DNA from 2 places in the Nonomuraea sp. NPDC049646 genome. Region 2 is predicted to be linked to the other one. Evidence: riboswitches for the same ligand, from Rfam matches in the RefSeq annotation. Region 2 holds a riboswitch; the other holds the start of a gene.
The links. Region 2 has a riboswitch for cyclic di-AMP ahead of ACIBQ8_RS00865 (CHAP domain-containing protein). Riboswitches for the same ligand answer to the same signal wherever they lie in the genome.
Positions count from the first base shown of each region.

Region 1: linked by a shared signal. The riboswitch ahead of ACIBQ8_RS14695 (CHAP domain-containing protein) and the one ahead of ACIBQ8_RS00865 (CHAP domain-containing protein) in region 2 are both predicted to bind cyclic di-AMP.

Region 1 covers NZ_JBITLU010000004.1:478,470-483,511, reverse strand. Annotated here, with positions in the region: gene ACIBQ8_RS14710 (Tm-1-like ATP-binding domain-containing protein) at 1-518, opposite strand, end outside; gene ACIBQ8_RS14705 (nuclear transport factor 2 family protein) at 529-1,032, opposite strand; gene ACIBQ8_RS14700 (TetR/AcrR family transcriptional regulator) at 1,124-1,672, shown strand; gene ACIBQ8_RS14695 (CHAP domain-containing protein) at 1,724-2,443, opposite strand; cyclic di-AMP (ydaO/yuaA leader) riboswitch at 2,458-2,595, opposite strand; gene ACIBQ8_RS14690 (luciferase family protein) at 2,857-3,204, opposite strand; gene ACIBQ8_RS14685 (glycosyl hydrolase family 18 protein) at 3,447-5,042, shown strand, end outside.
Region 2 covers NZ_JBITLU010000001.1:188,129-193,170, reverse strand. Annotated here, with positions in the region: gene ACIBQ8_RS00880 (RNA polymerase sigma factor) at 1-1,278, opposite strand, end outside; gene ACIBQ8_RS00875 (YciI family protein) at 1,324-1,761, opposite strand; gene ACIBQ8_RS00870 (class I SAM-dependent methyltransferase) at 1,916-2,734, shown strand; gene ACIBQ8_RS00865 (CHAP domain-containing protein) at 2,788-3,483, opposite strand; cyclic di-AMP (ydaO/yuaA leader) riboswitch at 3,496-3,633, opposite strand; gene ACIBQ8_RS00860 (Gfo/Idh/MocA family protein) at 3,751-4,704, opposite strand; gene ACIBQ8_RS00855 (aldo/keto reductase) at 4,724-5,042, opposite strand, start outside.

The sequences.
Region 1 (5,042 bases), on a different contig from region 2:
GCGGCCATCGCGCTGACGGCGGCGGCGGCGTTGGTCAGGATGCGGCGGGAGACGGAGTTGACGCCCGCGACGTCGACGACGCTGTACATGAGCGTCACGTCGGTCTCCCCGACGTAGGCCGACACGTCGCCGCTGACCATGGTCGAGACGAGCAGCTTGGGCAGGCCGACGGGCAGCGCCCGCATGACGGCGGCGGCGATGGAGGAGCCGCCGCTGCCGCCGAGCGCGAGCACGCCGCTCAGCTCGCCGCGGGCGTGCAGGTCCTGGGCCAGGGCGGTGGCCCCGGCGGCCATCGCGGCGAGCGCGGCGCCGCGGTCGCCGGCGCTCCTGAGCCGGTCGAGGGTGGTGCCCGCGGCCCGCGCCACGGCCTCGGCGGGGACGTCGGCGGCCAGCGCCGGGGCGCCCATGACGCCGGTGTCCATGAGGACGACGCCCTGGCCGGCCCGGATGATCAGGTCGCGGACGAGGGCGTACTCCTCCCCCTTGGTGTCGAGGGTGCCCAGCAGCAAGACCGCCATGTCAGACCTCCTACGATCGGCCTTCCGACCTTACCCCGGCGATCTCCGCGCGGCGGATCCCGAGGACGTCCACGCCGTGTTCGGACGGCGGGCGGGAGCCGAAGATGCGGCGTTCATCCTCGGTGATGGCGACGTCGTTGACGCTGGCCTCCCGGCGGCGCATCAGCCCCGACGCGTCGAACTCCCACTGCTCGTTGCCGTAGCTGCGCCACCACTGGCCGGCGGCGTCGCGGGACTCGTACTGGAAGCGGACGGCGATGCGGTCGCCGGTGAACGCCCACAGCTCCTTGCGCAGGGCGTAGTCCAGCTCGCGGGCCCACTTGCGGCGCAGGAACTCCGCGATCCCGGCGCGGCCGGTGACGAACTCGCCGCGGTTGCGCCACACCGAGTCCTCGGTGTACGCGAGCGCGACGCGTTCGGGGTCGCGGGTGTTCCAGGCGTCCTCGGCGGCCTGGACCTTGATCCGGGCGGTCTCCTCGGTGAACGGCGGCACGGGCGGGCGGGTCATGGGCAGTCCTCTCCGATCGGGAGAACGGTCGTTCTCCCGGGTTGTGCGCTAGCGTAGAGAACGACCGTTCTCCGCGGCAAGCACCTGGAGGGGTGTCATGGATCACGAGCAGCGGCTGCTGGACGCCGCGGGCGACCTGTTCTACCGCCGCGGCGTGCAGGCGGTCGGCATGGACGAGATCCGGGCCGCCTCCGGCCTCTCGCTGAAGCGCCTCTACCAGTGCTTCCCGTCGAAGGAGGCGCTGGTCGTGGCCTATCTGCGGCGGCGCGACGAACGCTGGATGGCCTCGCTCACCGCGTACGTGGCCGACGCCGGCGACCCCGTCCCGGCGGTCTTCGCCTGGCTGGAACGCTGGTTCGCCGAGGACGACTTCCGCGGCTGCGGGTTCGCCAACGCCTTCGCCGAGCTGGGCGCCGGTTCGGCCGCCGTCCGCACGGCGGTGCGCGAGCACAAGGAGCGCCTGCGCGCCTACCTGCGCTCGCTCGCCGAGGAGGCGGGAGCCGGGGACCCCGGCCTGCTCGCCGAGCAGTTGCTCACCCTGATCGACGGCGCCACGGTGACCGCGATGATCTCCGAGGAGCCGGGCGCGGCCCGCTCGGCCGGGCAGGCCGCGGCGGCCCTGGTCCAGCGGCAGCGGCGGCCCTGAACGCGAAAGAGCGCACTCCCCTCGGGGAATGCGCTCTTTCGCAAGGGTGGATCAGGCGGCGTACGACGGGTAGCCGTAGCCGACGACCTGGGAGGTCGGGCGGACGCGCTGCTCGACCTTGCCGTTGCCGGTGTTGCCCTCGATCGTGGAGATCGTGCCGTCGCCGTTGTCCTTGACGACGAAGCCGACGTGCTGGATGTCGCTCAGGCTCTTGCTGCCGCTCCAGGAGAAGAAGACGACGGCGCCCGGCTTGGCCTCGGTGCCCCAGCGGTGGTTGGCGGCGAACCACTTGGCGTGGGTCACGGTGTAGGCGTCCCAGCCGACCTGCGGGCGGGCGCCGGTCTGCTCGCCGACCCAGGAGACGAACATCGAGCACCAGGGGGCGTTCAGGTACATGGCGCGGTTGCCGCCGTCACGCGCGGCGGTCTCGGCGGCGCGCTGGGAGTCGGCGTACCACTTCTGGAACTTGGTGCCGCCGCCGTTGGCGTCCTCCGACGTGCCGACCTGGGCGCGGGCCGTGGCCAGCACCTGGGCGGCGGTGACGTTGACCTTGCCCTTGGCGCTCTCGTCGGCGGCGCGGTTCTGCGCGACGTGCGGCTGCGCGGCCACGCCGGCGACCTTGGCGGTCTGGGCGGCGGTGTGGGCGGTGGCGTGGGTGGTGTCGGCGTTCACTGCCGCGTGCGTGCCGAGCACGCCGGCGACGGCGGTCGCGCCGAGAGCGATCTTGGCGAGGTCGAGCTTGAAGGCACGGTGAAGACGGTGCTTGGCCATGAGGGTGTTACTCCTTGAGCTTCCGTGCCGCTTGCCGGGTTAGCTGACGGGTTCGGGCGGGAAGCTGCCCTACGGCACCACGGTGCCGATTCACCCCATTGGACACATGGGTCCCCGGTTCCGCGCACAGGCGGATTCAGCGGTCTCTTGGTCAGGCAAAGGGCTGACGCATCGTCTTCCCGGGCCCGGGAAAGGGCCTGAAGGTATTTGCGCGACGCCCGGATGCGGGGATTGCCCGCATCGATTCTGTACAACACGGGTCCCGCTAGGGTAATTCCCTGGCAATGCCATCCCTACCTGGGACGACTCCCCGTTCGGCTGTGTACAACCAAGCTACCCGGCGAGTAATTCCCAGGCAAATGGCGGCAATGAATTCGACGCTGCGTCGGAGAAACGCTACGCAGCGAATCGGTTCACGCCACGTGCGCCTTTATCGCCACGCTGGTGAGGGCCAGCAACAATTCCAGATCCGGCTCGGCGTCGACCTGCACGGCGACCCAGGCGCGGTCGCGGCAGGCGTGAACCTGGTCGCAGGCCCGCAGATACGGCTCCAGGCGGCCGATGGCGGGGGCGGTGAGCCGCAGGTGGACCTCGTCCCGGCCGGCCAGGCGCAGGATCTCGGTTCCGTGTACGGCGAAGGCGACCTGTTGACCGGTGCCGCTGACGTTCAGCGACGGCCAGGACCGTAACTCCGCGACCGCGCGGGCCACGTAGGGCCCGCGTCGCGTGGGCGTCCGCCGCCAGGCGGAGATTCCTGCCACGCTCCCATGCTGAGCCACGGCTCAGCCCGCCGTCAGCCCCCGTTCCCGAACCGTTATCCCCTCGTGAACGGCCGTGTCCGCGGTCTGACCGGCACGATTACGGACGCCTGACCGATACGTATTGACGCTCCCCCAGGCAGAGGCTACCGTCGATTCACAACTTAAAGGAAACTTTCCTAATAGTTTCCCCAGAAGTCTCCCATCCCACTCCCCACACACCCCCCAACGGATGTCGGAGCGACATGAAACACACCATTCTGAGCAAGGTCCTGGCGGGAATGGCGGCGTTGGCCCTGCCCCTCACCGCGGCCGTGGCCGCCCCACCGCTCGCCTCCGCCAGCACGGTGGCGTACGCGGCGGCCTGGGCCCCGTGGACCGCCTACACGGCGGGCACGGTCGTCACCTACAACGGCGTCGACTACGTCTGCCTCCAGGCGCACACCTCCCAGCCCGGCTGGGAGCCGCCGAACGTGGCGGCGCTGTGGAAGGTCTCCGGCGGCGGCGGCAGCGACACGACCGCGCCGTCCGTGCCGGGCAACCTGCGCTCGACCGGCGTCACGAACACGAGCGTGGCCCTGGCCTGGGACGCCTCCACCGACAACGTGGCGGTGACCGGCTACGAGGTCTACCGCGGCGGCACGCTGGTCACGACCGTCACGGGCACCACGTACAACGACACGGGCCTCACCGCGAGCACGGCGTACAGCTACACCGTGCGCGCGCGCGACGCGGCCGGCAACCGCTCGGCCAACAGCAACCAGATCTCGGCGACGACCACCGGCGGCGGTGGCGGCGACGACACGACCCCGCCGTCGGTGCCCGGCAACCTGCGCTCGACCGGCGTCAGCAACAGCAGCGTCTCGCTGGCCTGGAACGCCTCCACCGACAACGTGGCCGTGACCGGCTACGAGGTCTACCGCGGCGGCACGCTGGTCACGACCGTCACGGGCACCACGTACAACGACAGCGGCCTCAGCGCCAACACCTCCTACAGCTACACCGTGCGCGCGCGTGACGCGGCCGGCAACCGCTCCGCCGACAGCAACCAGATCACCGCGACCACCACGGGCGGCGGCGGTGGCGGCGGCAACAAGGTGCTGGGCTACTTCGTCCAGTGGGGCATCTACCAGCGCGGCTACCACGTCAAGAACATCGACACCAGCGGCTCGGCGGCCAAGCTGACCCACATCAACTACGCGTTCGGCAACGTGCAGAACGGACAGTGCACGATCGGCGACAGCTACGCCGACTACGACCGCTTCTACCAGGCGGGCGAGAGCGTCGACGGCGTCGCCGACACCTGGGACAACGGCGCGCTGCGGGGCAACTTCAACCAGCTGCGCAAGCTGAAGAAGAAGTACCCCAACCTGAAGGTGCTCTTCTCCTTCGGCGGCTGGACCTGGTCCGGCGGCTTCGGCCAGGCGGCGCAGAACCCGACGGCCTTCGCCGACTCCTGCTACAAGCTGGTGGAGGACCCCCGCTGGGCCGACGTCTTCGACGGCATCGACATCGACTGGGAGTACCCGAACGCCTGCGGCCTGACCTGTGACACCAGCGGCGCGGCGGCGTTCAAGAACGTGATGTCGGCGCTGCGCTCCCGCTTCGGCGCGAACAACCTGGTCACCGCGGCCATCACCGCCGACGGCAACAACGGCGGCAAGATCGACGCGGCCGACTACGGCGGCGCCGCCCAGTACGTCGACTGGTACAACGTCATGACGTACGACTTCTTCGGCGGCTGGGACGCGCAGGGCCCGACCGCCCCCCACTCCCCGCTCACCACCTGGGACAAGATCCCGGTCCCCGGCTTCTACACCGACAACGCCATCCAGAAGCTG
Region 2 (5,042 bases):
GCAGGCGGCGGCGCGTTCGCGTAGCAGGGCGCGTTCGCGGGAGTTGCGGGTCATCGAGGCCGCGCGTTCGAACTCGGCCCGCGCCTCGCCGCGCCGGCCCAGCTTGAAGAGCAGGTCGCCGCGGACGCTCGGCAGCAGGTGGTAACCCTTGAGCGCCGGCTCGTCCACGATCTGGTCGAGCAGTTGCAGGCCCACCGCCGGGCCGTAGGCCATCGACAGGGCCACCGCGCGGTTGAGCTCGACGACGGGGGAGCGGGCCAGGCGGGCCAGCGACTCGTACAGGCTCGCGATGCGCACCCAGTCGGTGTCGCCGGGGTCGAACGCGCGGGCGTGGCAGGCCGCGATCGCAGCTTGCAGCGTGTACGGCCCCACCGCGCCGCCCCGCTCGTCGGCCTGCTCGTCGGCCTGCTCGTCGGCCCGGTCCCGGGCCAGTTGCTCGGCCCGCGCCAGTGCCGCCAGCCCGCGCCCGATGAGCAGCCGGTCCCACCGGGTGCGGTCCTGCTCCAGCAGCAGCACCGGCTCCCCGGACGGCCCCACCCGGGCCGCCGCCCTGGACGCCTGGATCTCCATGAGCGCGACCAGCCCGTGCACCTCGGGTTCGGCGGGCATCAGCTCCGCCAGCACCCGGCCCAGCCGCAGCGCGTCCTCGCACAGGCCGGGCCGCATCCAGTCGTCGCCCGCGGTCGCCGAGTACCCCTCGTTGAAGATCAGGTAGATGACCTCCAGCACGGACGACAGGCGTCCGGCCAGCTCGGCGCCCTGCGGCACCTCGAACGGGACCCTCCGGTCGGCCAGGGTGCGCTTGGCCCGCACGATCCGCTGGGCGGCGGTCGGCTCGGGCACCAGGAACGCGCGGGCGATCTCCTCGGTGCTCAGGCCGCCGAGCACCCGCAGCGTCAGGGCCACCCGGGCCTCCATCGACAGCGCCGGATGGCAGGCGGTGAAGACCAGCCGCAGCAGGTCGTCCTCGATCTCGTCGGGCTCGGGCGGCTCACCGGCGGCCTCCAGCCGGTGGCCCAGCTCGGCCAGGTTGCGGGACATGCGCTCGTTCCTGCGGATCAGGTCGACGGCGCGGCGCTTGGACACCGTCATCAGCCAGGCGCCCGGGTTGCGGGGCACGCCCGATCCCGGCCACTGCTCCAGGGCCGCGACCAGCGCGTCCTGGGCCAGCTCCTCGGCCAGGCCGACGTCGCGCACCAGCCCGGCCAGGCCGGCGATGAGCCGGGGCGCCTCGATCCGCCAGACCGCCTCGATCGCCCGGTGGGTGTCGGAAGCCATCACCGGCTCATGACACCAGCACCGTCCGGGGGCCGCAAGCCGAGGTCAGCCCTCCTGCCCGTCCAGACGCCTGCGCATGGCCTTCTCCCGCTCGATCTCCGCCGGGTCGGACGAGGCCGCGTCGGGCGCGTCGGAGGCGTCGTAGACCCGCCACACGTCCAGGCCGATCCCGTCGGAGCCCTCCGGGACGGGCACGCGCATGGCCCATTCCAGAGCCTCCTCCCTGGACTTCACCTGGATCAGCCAGAACCCCGCGATCAGCTCCTTGGCCTCGGCGAACGGACCGTCGATCACCGTGGCCCGGCCGCTGCTGTAGGCGATCTGCGCGCCCTGCGAGCTCGGGTAGAGCCCTTCGGCGGCCAGCAGCACCCCCGCCTTGGCCAGCGCCTCGTTGTAGGCGTGCATGTTGTCGACGAGCTCCTGGCTGGGCAGCGCCCCGGCCTCGGTCTCCCCGTTGGCCTTGCCGACGATCATGAATTTCATCGTGCCGTCCCTTCCGTCCGCGGCCCCCGGGCGGAGCCGGCCTCGCCGAAGCGTCGAACGGGCGCCGGCCGGATCGACACGCGGGCGCGGACCGTCCGCCTCCAGGCACCGTACCGGTCGTGCGGCCGGGTGGCCGATGTGCCATCCTCGCCCCATGCACCAACCCGCACAAGACGCCCCCGTCCCCAACCGGGCCCTCTGGGACGAGCGCGCCCGCGTCCACGGCTCCACCTCCGCCGACCGGTTCTACGACGTCGACGCCTTCCTCGCCGGCCGGCAGACCCTCTACGCGCTCGAACGCCGCCTGGCCGGCGACGTCGCCGGCCTGGACCTGCTCCACCTCCAGTGCCACTTCGGCCTGGACACGCTGAGCTGGGCACGGCTGGGAGCGCGGGTGACCGGCGTCGACTTCTCCCCGGTGGCGGTCGCCCGCGCCCGCGACCTGGCGGACAGGGCCGGGCTGGCGGCCACGTTCGTGGAGGCCGACACGCAGCGGCTGCCGGAGTCGCTGGCCGGCGGCTTCGACCTGGCGGTGGCCACGTACGGCGTGCTGTGCTGGATCGGCGACCTGGACGCCTGGATGCGCGGCGCGGCCATGGCGCTGCGGCCCGGCGGGCGGCTGGTGCTGGTCGACCTGCATCCGGCCTACGAGACGGTGTCCTCGCTCGACCCGCTGGTGGCCGACTGGCCCTACGGCGGCGGCAAGGCCCACCGGGAGACGGTGACCGGCACGTACGCCGACGCCGCGGTGGTGACCGAGGCCCACGAGGCGGTCGAGTACCCGCACTCGGTGGGCGAGATCGTCACGGCGGCGGCGCGGGCCGGGTTCACGGTGGCCGAGCTGGGCGAGCACGTCGAGACGGAGATGGACCCGCGCGGCCTGCTGACCCAGGGCGCGGACGGCCGGTACCGGTTCCCGTTCGGGGACTCGCACCTGCCGATCCTGTACTCGCTGCTGGCGGTCCGGCCCTGAAGACGCGGCGAGCGCGCGTCCTCGTGCGGGACGCGCGCTCGGAGCGGGGGAGGTCAGCTCGCGTACTGGGGGTATCCGTAGCCGACGACCTGCGACTTCGGACGGACGCGCTCCTCGACCTTGCCGTTGCCGGTGTTGCCCTCGATCGTGGAGATCGTGCCGTCGCCGTTGTCCTTGACGACGAAGCCGACGTGCTGGATGGCGTCCAGGCTCTTGCTGCCGCCCCAGGAGAAGAAGACCACGGCTCCGGGCCTGGCCTCGGCTCCCCAGCGGTCGTTGGCGGCGAACCACTTGGCGTGGGCCACGGTCCAGGCGTCCCAGCCGACCTGCGGGCGGGCGCCGGTGTGCTCGCCGACCCAGGAGACGAAGATCGAGCACCAGGGGGCGTTCAGGTACATCGCGCGGGTGCCGCCGTCGCGGGCGATGGTCTCGGCGGCGCGCTGGGAGTCGGCGTACCACTTCTGGAACTTGGTGCCGCCGCCGTAGGCGTTCTCGGAGGTGCCGACCTGGGCCTTGGCCATGGCCAGGACCTGCTGGGCGGTGACGTTGACCTGGGTCTCCTCCGCCTTGCGGGTCTGGGCGGCGGCCTGCGGCGCGACGGCCGAGTGGCCGGTCGCCGCCGCCGGGCCCGCGCTGTCGGCGGCCGCGGCGGTGGCGTGGGCGCCGATGGCGGAGGCGAGGATGGCCGCGCCGAGCGCGGCGTGGGCGTAGGTGATCTTCGGGGCACGGATGGGACGGTGCTTGGCCATCGAGGGCATTACTCCTTGCTTCCATGCCGCTTACCGGGTTAGCTGACGGGTTCGGACGTGGAAGCTGCCCTACGGCACCGAAGTGCCGATTCACCCCAAAGGACGTGGGTCCCCGGTTCCGCCCGGAGGCGGATTCAGCGGTCACAGGACGATCCTGTGAAATGTCTTGCGATGGTTGGACAAAGCCGGACAAACCGGACGTCTGCCGCGAGATGCCCCACAAGGTAATACATCGGGCAAGAGTGTGGCAAATGCCTAAAGGTCCAGCTAGGAGAGTTGTGCCCGTGCTTCGGCCAGAAGCCCCATCATGGCAAGGGATTCGTCAAGCGGCATGATCGCGCTCTCGGTGCGGCCCTCGATCGTGGCCGCGCGCACCTCGCGCAGCTCGCCCGCGTACCCGTTGTCGGCCGGGTCGAGCACCAGCTCCTCCGTCTCCATCGACGGCCCCGACAGCAGCACCCGCCGTGGCGCCCAGAACGGCGCCGCGATGTCGGCCCGCATCGACGTGCCCACCACGCTCGCGTCGTTGGCGTGATGGGCCAGCAGCGAGACGTCCACCAGGGCCCGCCGCCCGTCCGGGTACAGCAGCAGCCCGCCGGCCTCGGCGTCGACCCCGCTGGGCGCCAGCGAGCCGGCCATCCGCAGCTCCGCGGGCATGCCGAGCAGCAGCTGCGCCAGCCCGAACGGGTAGATCCCCAGGTCGAGCAGGGCTCCGCCGCCCAGCTCCGGCGCCCACAGCCGGTGGGCGGGGTCGTAGGGCAGCGCGAAGCCGAACGAGGCCCGCACCGACCGGATCTCACCGAAGCGCGGATCGGCCGCCACCCGCTGGATGAGCGGGTTGAAGCGCATCCACATCGCCTCCATGAGAAAGACCCCGGCCGCGCGGGCCAGCGCCACCATGCGCTCGGCGTCGGCCACGTCGGCCGCCAGCGGCTTCTCGCACAGCACGGACTTGCCCGCCGCGATGGCCGCCTCGGCCACCTCCAGGTGCTGGGCGTGCGGCGTGGCGACGTAGATCGCGTCGACGGCCGGATCGGCGCACAGGGCCTCGTAGGAGCCGTAGGCCGACTCCGCGCCCAGCTCGTCGGCCAGCGCCCGCGCCCTGAGCGGGCTCCGCGAGCCGACGGCGGCCACCCGCATGCCGGGCTCGGCCACGATGGCCGCCCCCACGGTACGCGCGATGCCGCCGGTCGCCGCTATTCCCCAGGTGAAATCTCGCACGACCGAGATCGTAGAGCGCTCAGGTCAGGTTGAACGAGTCGGGGTCGGGCCCGATCCGCCGCCCCGCGTTCATCGCGCCGATGGCCGCCATGTCCTCGGTGTCGAGGATGAAGTCGAACACGTCGATGTTCTCCTCGATCCGCGACGGCGTGACCGACTTGGGGATCACCACGTTGCCGAGCTGGAGGTGCCAGCGCAGCACGATCTGGGCGGGCGTCTTGCCGTACTTCTCCGACAGCACGCGCAGCGCCGGGTCGGCCAGCAGCCCCTTGCCCTGCCCGAGCGGGCTCCACGCCTCGGTCAGGATGCCGTTGGCCTCGTGGAAGGCGCGCATCTCG